Regions from separate parts of the Streptomyces sp. NPDC059524 genome, predicted to be linked through region 1. Evidence: riboswitches for the same ligand, from Rfam matches in the RefSeq annotation. Region 1 holds a riboswitch; each other region holds the start of a gene.
The links. Region 1 has a riboswitch for cobalamin ahead of ACFW9D_RS03520 (ABC transporter substrate-binding protein). Riboswitches for the same ligand answer to the same signal wherever they lie in the genome.
Positions count from the first base shown of each region.

Region 2: linked by a shared signal. The riboswitch ahead of ACFW9D_RS01565 (ribonucleoside-diphosphate reductase subunit alpha) and the one ahead of ACFW9D_RS03520 (ABC transporter substrate-binding protein) in region 1 are both predicted to bind cobalamin.
Region 3: linked by a shared signal. The riboswitch ahead of ACFW9D_RS30570 (cobalamin biosynthesis protein) and the one ahead of ACFW9D_RS03520 (ABC transporter substrate-binding protein) in region 1 are both predicted to bind cobalamin.

Region 1 is NZ_JBHYTK010000007.1:99,982-103,247, forward strand. It holds gene ACFW9D_RS03505 (arginine deiminase) at 1-17, shown strand, start outside; gene ACFW9D_RS03510 (hypothetical protein) at 29-409, opposite strand; gene sigJ (RNA polymerase sigma factor SigJ) at 509-1,429, shown strand; cobalamin riboswitch at 1,437-1,641, shown strand; gene ACFW9D_RS03520 (ABC transporter substrate-binding protein) at 1,703-2,734, shown strand; gene ACFW9D_RS03525 (FecCD family ABC transporter permease) at 2,731-3,266, shown strand, end outside.
Region 2 is NZ_JBHYTK010000004.1:10,870-14,135, forward strand. It holds partial or broken gene ACFW9D_RS01555 (sodium:solute symporter) at 1-454, shown strand, start outside; gene ACFW9D_RS01560 (nucleoside hydrolase) at 573-1,553, shown strand; cobalamin riboswitch at 1,590-1,733, shown strand; gene ACFW9D_RS01565 (ribonucleoside-diphosphate reductase subunit alpha) at 1,860-3,266, shown strand, end outside.
Region 3 is NZ_JBHYTK010000146.1:7,405-10,670, reverse strand. It holds gene ACFW9D_RS30580 (anion permease) at 1-627, shown strand, start outside; gene ACFW9D_RS30575 (hypothetical protein) at 644-865, shown strand; cobalamin riboswitch at 974-1,117, shown strand; gene ACFW9D_RS30570 (cobalamin biosynthesis protein) at 1,156-2,112, shown strand; gene ACFW9D_RS30565 (cobyric acid synthase) at 2,109-3,266, shown strand, end outside.

The DNA of each region.
Region 1 (3,266 bases):
ACCCGGTCGACTACTGACGCCTCCGCGTTCAGCGGGGACCGCCGGCACCGCGCGCGAGCGCCAGCACGCTCAGGCCGAACATGAGCACGCCCAGCGGCAGATGGACCGACGGCACGTGCGCGACACCGAGCACGACCTGCGCCGAGGCGAGCAGCAGGAAGCCGGTGGCGTGCCACACGGGCCGGACCGGACCGCCGCCCGGCTTCCACGCCAGCACCGCCGCGAGCAGGTACAGCATCGACGCCGCGTACATCACGCGGGCCCCGGCGCTGTGCAGCGCCTCCCCGTAGGAGGCGGTGAGCAGCAGTCCCGCCGAGACGGCCTGGAGGAAGATCGTCGCGGTCTGCACCGCGATCGCGACGCGCAGGAACGAGACGGTGCGCCGGGTGGTCGTCACGTGGGTGGTCATGGCCTGGTCCTCTTTCCCGCCCCGGGGGCAGTCGGTCGATAAGGTCTCGACAGGCCGACGACGCAGGCCGGCGAAAGGTAAGGCGAGGGGGCGGTCGGTGTGGGGACGGCGGGGGCGGACACGGACGCGGTCGCGGGTGAGCGGCGCCAACTGCTCAATGTGGCCTACCGGTTGCTCGGTTCGCTGGCCGAGGCGGAGGACGCGGTGCAGGAGGCGTACGCCCGCTGGTACGCGCTGCCCGGGGACCGCAGGGACGCGATCGCGGCGCCGGGCGCCTGGCTGACGACGGTGACCGGCCGGATCTGCCTGGACGTGCTCGGCTCGGCGCGCGCCCGGCGCGAGCGTTACGTCGGCGCGTGGCTGCCCGAGCCGCTCCCGGACCGGTCCGAGTGGGCGCACGGCCAGGGCGGCGACCCCGCCGAGCAGATGGTTCTCGACGAGTCCGTGAGCATGGCGTTCCTCGTCGTCCTGGAGTCGATGACGCCGGCCGAGCGGGTGGCGTTCGTACTGCACGACGTGTTCCGGTATCCGTTCGCGGAGATCGCGGAGGTCCTCGGCCGGTCGCCGGCGGCCTGCAAACAGCTGGCCGCCTCGGCGCGGCGCCGGGCGGGCGCCGCGCGCTCCGAGGGCGTCGCCGCCGGGCAGGCGGACGCGGTGCGGCAGGTCAGGCGGGCCTGGGAGGCGAAGGACATCGCCGCGCTCGTCGGCCTGCTCGCCCCGTCCGCCGTGATGACCTCGGACGGCGGCGGTCTGGCGGGGGCCGCGCTGCGCCCGGTCGAGGGGGCGGCGCGCATCGCCTCATACATGGTGGCGATCGCCGACAAGGCGCCGGGCCTGGAACTCCTGGAGCGCACGGTCAACGGCGCGCCGGGCCTCGTCGCGCTCCGGGACGGCGTGGTACTGACGGTGGCCGCGTTCGATCTCGCCGGGGGACGGGTCGCGCGGATCTGGGTGGTGCGCAATCCGGAGAAGCTGCGGGCCTGGTCGGGCGAGGACCGAGGCGCCCTGCCGGGGTGGTGACGCCCTGTGATAGCTTCCCCAAGCCAGTCGTACCTTTGTGCGTACTTGTACGTACTCGGGTCAGGGAATCCGGTGCAAGACCGGAACTGACGCGCAGCGGTGAGGGCGACGGGCGGGGCAACTGCCACTGGGCCGGGGGGAACCGGGCCCGGGAAGGCGCTCCGTCCGGACGACCCCGAGTCCGAAGACCTGCTGGCGGCCCCGCCCGTCCACCGGCCGGGGCGGACCGTTGGCCGGCTCCGCGTTTGAGCCCTGGACGCTAAAGGATCTCCCGTGCCCTTCGCACGTCTCGCCCGCTTCTGTGCCCTCGTGCCGATCACCGCGCTGCTGCTCACCGCGTGCGGCTCCGGCGCCCCGTCGGACCACGCCGGCGACGCGGCCGGCGCCGGTGTCACGCTCACCAACTGCGGGCAGCGCGTGCACGTCCCGCACCCGCCGCGCCGCGCCGTCGCCCTCGACCAGGGTTCCGCCGAGATCATGCTGTCCCTCGGCCTCGCCGACCGGATGGCGGGCACCGGCACCTGGACCGACCCGGTGCGCCCGAACCTTGCGAAGGCGAACGCGAAGGTGCCGCGCCTCGCGGAGCGCTACCCGTCGTTCGAGAAGGTCCTCGACAAGGAACCCGACTTCGCCGCCGCCTCGTTCGGCTACACCCTCGGCAAGGGCGGCGTGGCACCGCGCGCCTCGTTCGAGAAGCTCGGCGTGCCGACGTACCTCTCCCCCACCGACTGCGCGGACAAGGACAACAGCGGTGACGGCGACGGCGTCCGCACCGAGGCGCTGACGATGGACACGGTCTACGGCGAGATCCGGGACCTGGCGCGGATCTTCGACGTGCGCGAGCGCGGCGAGAAGCTGGTGACGCGGCTCAAGTCGCGGGTGCGGAAGGCCGCTTCGGGCGCGGACGCCGAGGGCGTGAGCGTCCTGTACTGGTTCTCCGACTCCAAGTCGCCGTACATGGCTGGCTGTTGCGGCGCGCCCGGCGTCATCACGAACGCGCTCGGGGTGCGCAACGTCTTCGACGACACGCACGAGGAGTGGCCGCAGATCAACTGGGAGACGGTCGTGGACCGCGATCCGGACGTCCTGGTGATCGGCGATCTGACCCGGCGCTCGCAGTCGGCAGAATCGGCGGCGCAGAAGATCAGGTTCCTGGAGTCCGACCCCGCGACCCGGAACATGAAGGCGGTCCGCGAGAAGCGGTACGTGCTGCTCAAGGGTCAGGACCTCAACCCGACGATCCGCACCGTGGACGGCGTGGAGAAGGTGGCGGCGGCGCTGCGCGCGTTCGGCCTCACCAAGTGACCCGTCCGCGCGCGGCGTCGTACGCGGCGGCGGGCCTCGCCGCCCTGTGCGTCTCGGTCGCCGTGGCCATCACGATCGGGCCCGCGCACATCGGGGTCGGCGACGTGTGGGCTTCGGTGGCGGCCCGGCTCGGCTGGGGCAGCTCGGACCTGTCGCCGATCCGCGACGGGATCGTGTGGAACCTGCGGCTGCCGCGCACCCTGCTGGCCGCCGTGTCCGGGGCGGGCCTCGCGGTCTGCGGCACGGTCCTGCAGGCCCTGCTGCGCAATCCGCTCGCCGACCCGTTCGTGCTCGGCGTCTCCTCCGGGGCCTCGACCGGCGCGGTCCTGGTCGTCGTGCTGGGGATCGGCGGGGGCGCCCTGTCGGTGTCCGGCGGCGCGTTCCTGGGCGCCGTCTGTTCGTTCGGCCTGGTGCTGGTGCTCAGTCACGCGCTGGGCGGAACCACGGACCGGGTGGTGCTGTGCGGCGTCGCGGCGATGCAGCTCTTCTCGGCGCTGACCTCGTTCGTCGTCCTGACGGCGGCCGACGCGGA
Region 2 (3,266 bases), on a different contig from region 1:
GCTGGTGAAGGTCGGCGCGCTCGCCTTCGTCCTCACCATGGACAAGACCGTCGCCATCAACTTCCAGCTGCTCGGCGGCATCTGGATCCTGCAGACCTTCCCGGCCCTGGTCGGCGGCCTGTTCACCCGCTGGTTCCACCGCTGGGCCCTGCTCGCCGGCTGGGCCGTCGGCATGGTCTACGGCACGGTCGCCGCGTACGGGGTGGCCTCGCCGACGCAGAAGCACTTCGGCGGCTCCGCCAAGGAGATCCCGGGCATCGGCGAGATCGGCTACATCGGCCTCACCGCGTTCGTCCTGAACGTCGTCGTCACCGTGGTCCTCACCTTCGTCCTGAAGGCGCTCAAGGCCCCGGACGGCATCGACGAGACGTCTCCGTCGGACTACACGGCCGACGCCGGCGACAAGGGCGTGAAGGTCGAGCTCCCGGCCGTCGGGACCGGCGCCGGACACTAGCCCTGGTCACACCCTTCTCGAAGGACGAGCCCCTCCACCTCTGGAGGGGCTCGTCCCGTTACGGTGGCCGACGATCGGCACCACCCGACGATCGGCACCACCCGCCCTGGAGGAACCCTTGACCGCACCCATCGTCCTCGACAGCGACCCCGGCATCGACGACGCCGTCGCGCTCCAGTACCTGCTCGGCACCGGCCTGTGGGACCTCAAGGCCTACACGACCGTCGGCGGCAACGTGCCCGCCTCCCAGGCCTTCCGCAACGGCCGCGCCCTGGCCCGCGCCTTCGGCATCGACGGCGACGTGCCCGTGCACCGGGGCGCGGGCCGCCCGCTGACCCGGCTGCCGTACTCCGCGGCCGGCGAGTTCCACGGCGCGGAGGGCCTCGGCTCCGAGCGGCTGCCCGACGCGAGCGTGCCCGAGCAGACGGAGACCTCCGCACAGGCCATGCTGCGCCTCTCACGCCAGTACGAGGGCGAGCTGACCGTGTGCGCGACGGGCCCGCTGACCAACGTGGCGCTCGCGCTCACCGAGGACCCCGACTTCGCGCGGCGCGTGAAGCACCTCGTCTTCATGGGCGGGGCCGCGGAGGTGCCCGGGAACATCACGCCGGTCGCCGAGTTCAACGCCTGGGCGGACCCGGACGCCGTCGACCTCGTGGTGTCCTCGGGCATCCGGTACACGATGGTCGGGCTCGACGCGACGCACGGCTGGCGCTTCACCAAGGACCACCTGGCCGTCCTGGAGGACGCGGGCGAGGGCATGGCGCTGACCGCCCGTCTGATGCGGTACTACCTGGAGGCGTACACGGAGGCCGCGGGCAGCCCGCTGCACGACCCGCTCGCCGTCGGGGTCTGCGCCGACGAGTCGTTCGTCACCGCCGCCGACGGCACCGTCGTCGTGGAGTGCGCGAGCGAACTCACCCGCGGCAAGACCGTGTTCATCCCCTACGACAGCGACTACCCGCGCGCCTACTACGCCGAGTCCCCGCTCGTCGCCGCCCGCACCGCGCATCGCGGCCGGGTCGCGCTCGGCACCGGCCCGCGCGACTTCACGGCCGACTTCGTGACCACGCTCCTGAAGCGGCCCGGGGTGGCCTGACCTCACCGCGACACAACATGTGGGCCCGGAGCGGAAGCCCGGGCACAACATGTATGCTCGCTCTCGCTGTCGTCGCAGGGGAATCCGGTGCAAGTCCGGAACTGTCCCGCAACGGTGAACGTAAGGCCACAAAGGCCCCTCACGTGAGTCCGAAGACCTGCCGACGGTGCGCCCGAGCCGTCCGGCCCGGGTGCCGAAGACGTCAGGGCCTCGCGGAACGGGCCGGTGACGCGGGCGCCCCCGTGTGCGCGCCCGGGCCACTCCTCCTCCCCGCGGGCCCCGAGCCGAGCGAGGGAGAGCCCCCCAGTGACGATCGCGCCCGCCGATCCCGCCTCAGCCCCGGTCCGTGCCGAGGCCGACGCCCCCGGCACCGCGCTGCTGCGCACGCTGACCGAGCTGACCGCCGACCTGCCCGACGCCGACCCGGGCCGGGTCGCCGCCGCGGCGCTGCGCGGCCGGTCCGCCCGGGCCGACGAGGCGGAGCTGCGCGAGCTCGCCACCGAGGCGGCCGCCGGACTGATCTCCGAGGACCCGGCCTACTCGCGGCTCGCGGCGCGTCTGCTCACCCTCACCGTCGCCGCCGAGGCCGCCTCGCAGGGCGTCACCTCGTTCACCGGCTCGATCGAGGTCGGGCACCGCGAGGGCCTGATCGCGGACCGCACCGCCGAGTTCGTGCGCGGGCACGCCGCGCGGCTCGACGCACTGATCGACCCGGCCGCCGACGACCGATTCGGCTACTTCGGCCTGCGCACGCTCTTCAGCCGCTACCTGCTGCGCCACCCGATCACCCGCAAGGTCGTCGAGACGCCGCAGCACTTCCTGCTGCGCGTGGCCTGCGGCCTGGCCGAGGACGAGACGGTGCGCGCCCTGGACGAGGTCGCCGCGCTGTACGGCCTGATGAGCCGGCTCGACTACCTGCCCTCCTCCCCCACGCTGTTCAACTCCGGCACCCGGCACCCGCAGATGTCGAGCTGCTACCTGCTCGACTCCCCGCTGGACGAGCTGGACTCGATCTACGACCGCTACCACCAGGTGGCCCGCCTCTCCAAGCACGCCGGCGGCATCGGTCTGTCGTACTCCCGCGTCCGCAGCCGCGGTTCGCTGATCCGGGGCACCAACGGGCACTCCAACGGGATCGTGCCGTTCCTGAAGACGCTCGACGCGTCGGTCGCCGCCGTGAACCAGGGCGGGCGCCGCAAGGGCGCGGCCGCCGTGTACCTGGAGACCTGGCACTCCGACATCGAGGAGTTCCTGGAGCTGCGGGACAACACGGGTGAGGACGCGCGCCGCACGCACAACCTGAACCTCGCGCACTGGATCCCGGACGAGTTCATGCGCCGGGTGAACGCGGACCAGCCGTGGTCGCTGTTCTCCCCCGCCGACGTGCCCGAGCTGGTCGACCTGTGGGGCGAGGAGTTCGACGCCGCCTACCGCGAGGCCGAGGCCGCGGGGAAGGCGCAGAAGACGATCCCCGCGCGGGACCTGTACGGCCGCATGATGCGCACCCTCGCGCAGACCGGCAACGGCTGGCTGACCTTCAAGGACGCCGCCAACCGCACCGCCAACCAGACGGCGGAGCCCGGCCACACGGTCCACTCCTCGAACCTGTGCACCGAGATCATCGAGGTCACGGACGACGGCGAGACGGCCGTGTGCAACCTGGGCTCGGTCAACCTCGGGGCGTTCGTGGACACCGCGACCGGGGACATCGAC
Region 3 (3,266 bases), on a different contig from region 1:
GCCGACCCGCCGCTGTGGGTCATCGTCTCGGCCGGTCTGGCCATCGCGATGGGCACCTACCTGGGCGGCTGGCGCATCATCCGCACCATGGGCAAGGGCCTCACCGACCTGGCCCCGCAGCAGGGCTTCGCCGCGCAGACCAGCGCCGCGACGGCGATCCTCGCGTCCTCGCACATCGGCTTCTCGCTCTCCACGACCCAGGTCTGCTCCGGCGCCGTCATGGGCTCGGGCCTCGGCCGCAAGGGCGGTGTCGTCCGCTGGTCGACCGCCACCCGGATGTTCGTCGCGTGGGGTCTGACCCTGCCGGCGGCCGGTCTGGTCGGCGCGGGCGCCGAGTTCCTCACCCAGCAGGGCCCCTGGGGCATCGGCCTGACGGCCGCGCTGCTCATCGGCGGCGCCTCGGTCATCTGGGCGCTGTCCCGCCGCAACTCGGTCGACCACCACAACGTGACGGCCGACGAGATCGGCACCGAGGCCCCCGCCGAGGAGCCCGCCGGTGTCGTCACGACCGCGATCGCCGCGGTCACGCCGCCGCCGGCCGGTCCGGTGGCCGTCGAGGAGACCCCCGTCCCCGCCGCGGCCGCTTCCGTGGCCGACCCCGCGCGCCCCGCCGGCGCCACGCTGTAAGGAAGCAGGACCAGCTATGAAGATCGACTGGGCGGCCCTCGGCTCCGTGTTCGGCGTCAGCCTCGTGGTGACGGTGGCCCTGGTGGGCCTGTTCACCCTCGGCATCGTCGGCCTCTCCAAGAAGGAGTCGGCGACGCGCGCGGGCGGTTCGGCGACACTCGCCGTCTCCGGCGCCTACCTGTGCTTCGCACTGTGCACGGCGGCGGTCGCGTACGGGATCTTTCTGATCGTGGCCTGACCACGGTCGCAGCACTCCCTCGGCGGGGTGGGGACGCATCCGCGTCGCCACCCCGCCGACGTGTTGTGGACCTGGCCACACTCACCCGCCGCAGGTCAACAGCAAGTTGACGTGCGTTCGCGGAGCGTGGTGCACTTCCCTCGCCATATACGGCAGCAGCAGAGGAAGCCGGTGCGAATCCGGCGCGGTCCCGCCACTGTCAGCCCTCCCCCGGAGGGCGAGCCAGGAACTCACGCTGCCGGTCTCTTCGAACCAGGGCGTGGACACCCTGAGTGAGGACAACTACCGCCATGTTCGCCCCGCGCGGCGCACGGCGGGCCGAGCGCGTCTTCGCGTACGGCGCCGCCCTGGGTATCTTCAGCGACCTCCTGGTCGGCGATCCGCGCCGCGGGCACCCCGTCGCCGGCTTCGGCCGCGCCGCGGGAGCCGTCGAGCGCGTGCTGTGGCGGGACGACCGCGGCCGGGGCGCCCTGCACACGGCCGTGTGCGCCGGTGGCGCCGCCGCCCTGGGCGCGCTCGCCGCCCGTGCCGTACGCCGCTCCCCCGCCGCCTCCGTCGCGCTGACCGCCGCCGCGACCTGGGCCGTGGTCGGCGGCACCTCGCTGGGCCGTGAGGCGCGGGCCGTGGGATCCGCCCTGGAGGCGGGGGACGTGGAGCTGGCCCGGGAGCTGCTGCCCCGGCTGTGCGGGCGCGACCCCGAGGGTCTGGACGCCGACGGCATCGCGCGCGGCGTCGTCGAGTCGGTCGCCGAGAACACCTCCGACGCGGTCGTGGGCGCCCTGGTGTGGGGCGCCGCCGCCGGGGTCCCCGGGCTGCTCGCCTTCCGCGCGGTGAACACGCTGGACGCGATGGTCGGTCACAAGTCGCCCCGCTACCGGCGCTTCGGCTGGGCCTCGGCCCGGCTCGACGACGTCGCCGGCTGGCCCGGCGCCCGGCTGACGGGCGCCCTCGCGGTGCTGACCGGCGGCCGGCCCCGGGACGCGGTGCGCGCCTGGCGGTCCGACGCGGAGCGCCATCCGAGCCCGAACGCGGGCGTCGTGGAGGCCTCGTTCGCGGGCGCGCTCGGGGTGCGTCTCGGCGGCACGCTGTCGTACGCCGGGCGGGTCGAGCACCGGCCGGTCCTCAACGAGCGGGGTCGGCCCGTGCACGTACGTGATGTGGAACGGGCCGTGCGGTTGTCGCGGCGCGTGAGTCTTTCGGCGTTGGGAGTCTGTGTGGGCGCGCGGTTGCTGTGGGGCCGTCGATGACGGGCGCGAGGAGGGGCGGCGGCCTGCTGGTCGCGGGCACGACCTCGGACGCCGGGAAGAGCGTGGTCACCGCCGGGATCTGCCGGTGGCTGGTGCGGCAGGGCGTGAAGGTCGCGCCGTTCAAGGGGCAGAACATGTCCCTCAACTCGTTCGTGACGCGCGAGGGCGCCGAGATCGGGCGGGCGCAGGCCATGCAGGCGCAGGCCGCGAAGGCCGAGCCGAGCGCGCTGATGAACCCGGTGCTCCTGAAGCCCGGCAGCGACCGCAGCAGCCAGGTCGTCCTGATGGGCAAGCCGGTCGGCGAGCTGAGCGCGCGCGGCTACCACGGAGGGCGGCAGGCGGCCCTGCTGGACACGGTGGTGGGATGCCTGGAGGAACTCCGGGGCAGTCATGACGCCGTGATCTGTGAAGGGGCGGGCTCCCCCGCCGAGATCAACCTGCGCCGCACCGACATCGTGAACATGGGCATCGCGCGCGCCGCCCGGCTGCCGGTCCTCGTCGTCGGTGACATCGACCGCGGGGGCGTCTTCGCGTCGTTCTTCGGCACGACGGCGCTGCTCGCGCCCGAGGACCAGGAGCTGCTCGCCGGATACCTGGTGAACAAGTTCCGCGGCGACGTCACCCTGCTCGAACCCGGCCTCGACATGCTCGAATCGCTGACGGGCCGGCCCACGTACGGCGTCCTGCCGTACCAGCACGGGCTCGGTATCGACGAGGAGGACGGGCTGCGGGTGTCGCTGCGCGGCACGGTGCGCGAATCCGTCGTGGCGCCGCCGGTCGGCGAGGACGTGCTGCGGGTCGCGGTGTGCGCGGTGCCCCTCATGTCGAACTTCACCGACGTCGACGCGCTGGCGGCGGAGCCGGGCGTCGTCGTGCGGTTCGTGGACCGGGCCGAGGAGCTCGTCGACGCCGATCTGGTGGTCGTCCCGGGCACGCGCGGCACCGTGAAGGCCCTGGAGTGGCTGCGCGAGCGCGGGCTCGCCGACGCGCTGGCCCGGCGGGTCGCCGAGGGGCGGCCGGTGCTCGGCATCTGCGGCGGGTTCCAGGTGCTCGGGGAGCGGATCGAGGACGAGGTCGAGTCGCGGGCCGGGGTCGTGGAAGGGCTCGGGCTCCTCCCGGTGCGGGTGCGCTTCGCGCGGGAGAAGACGCTGGCC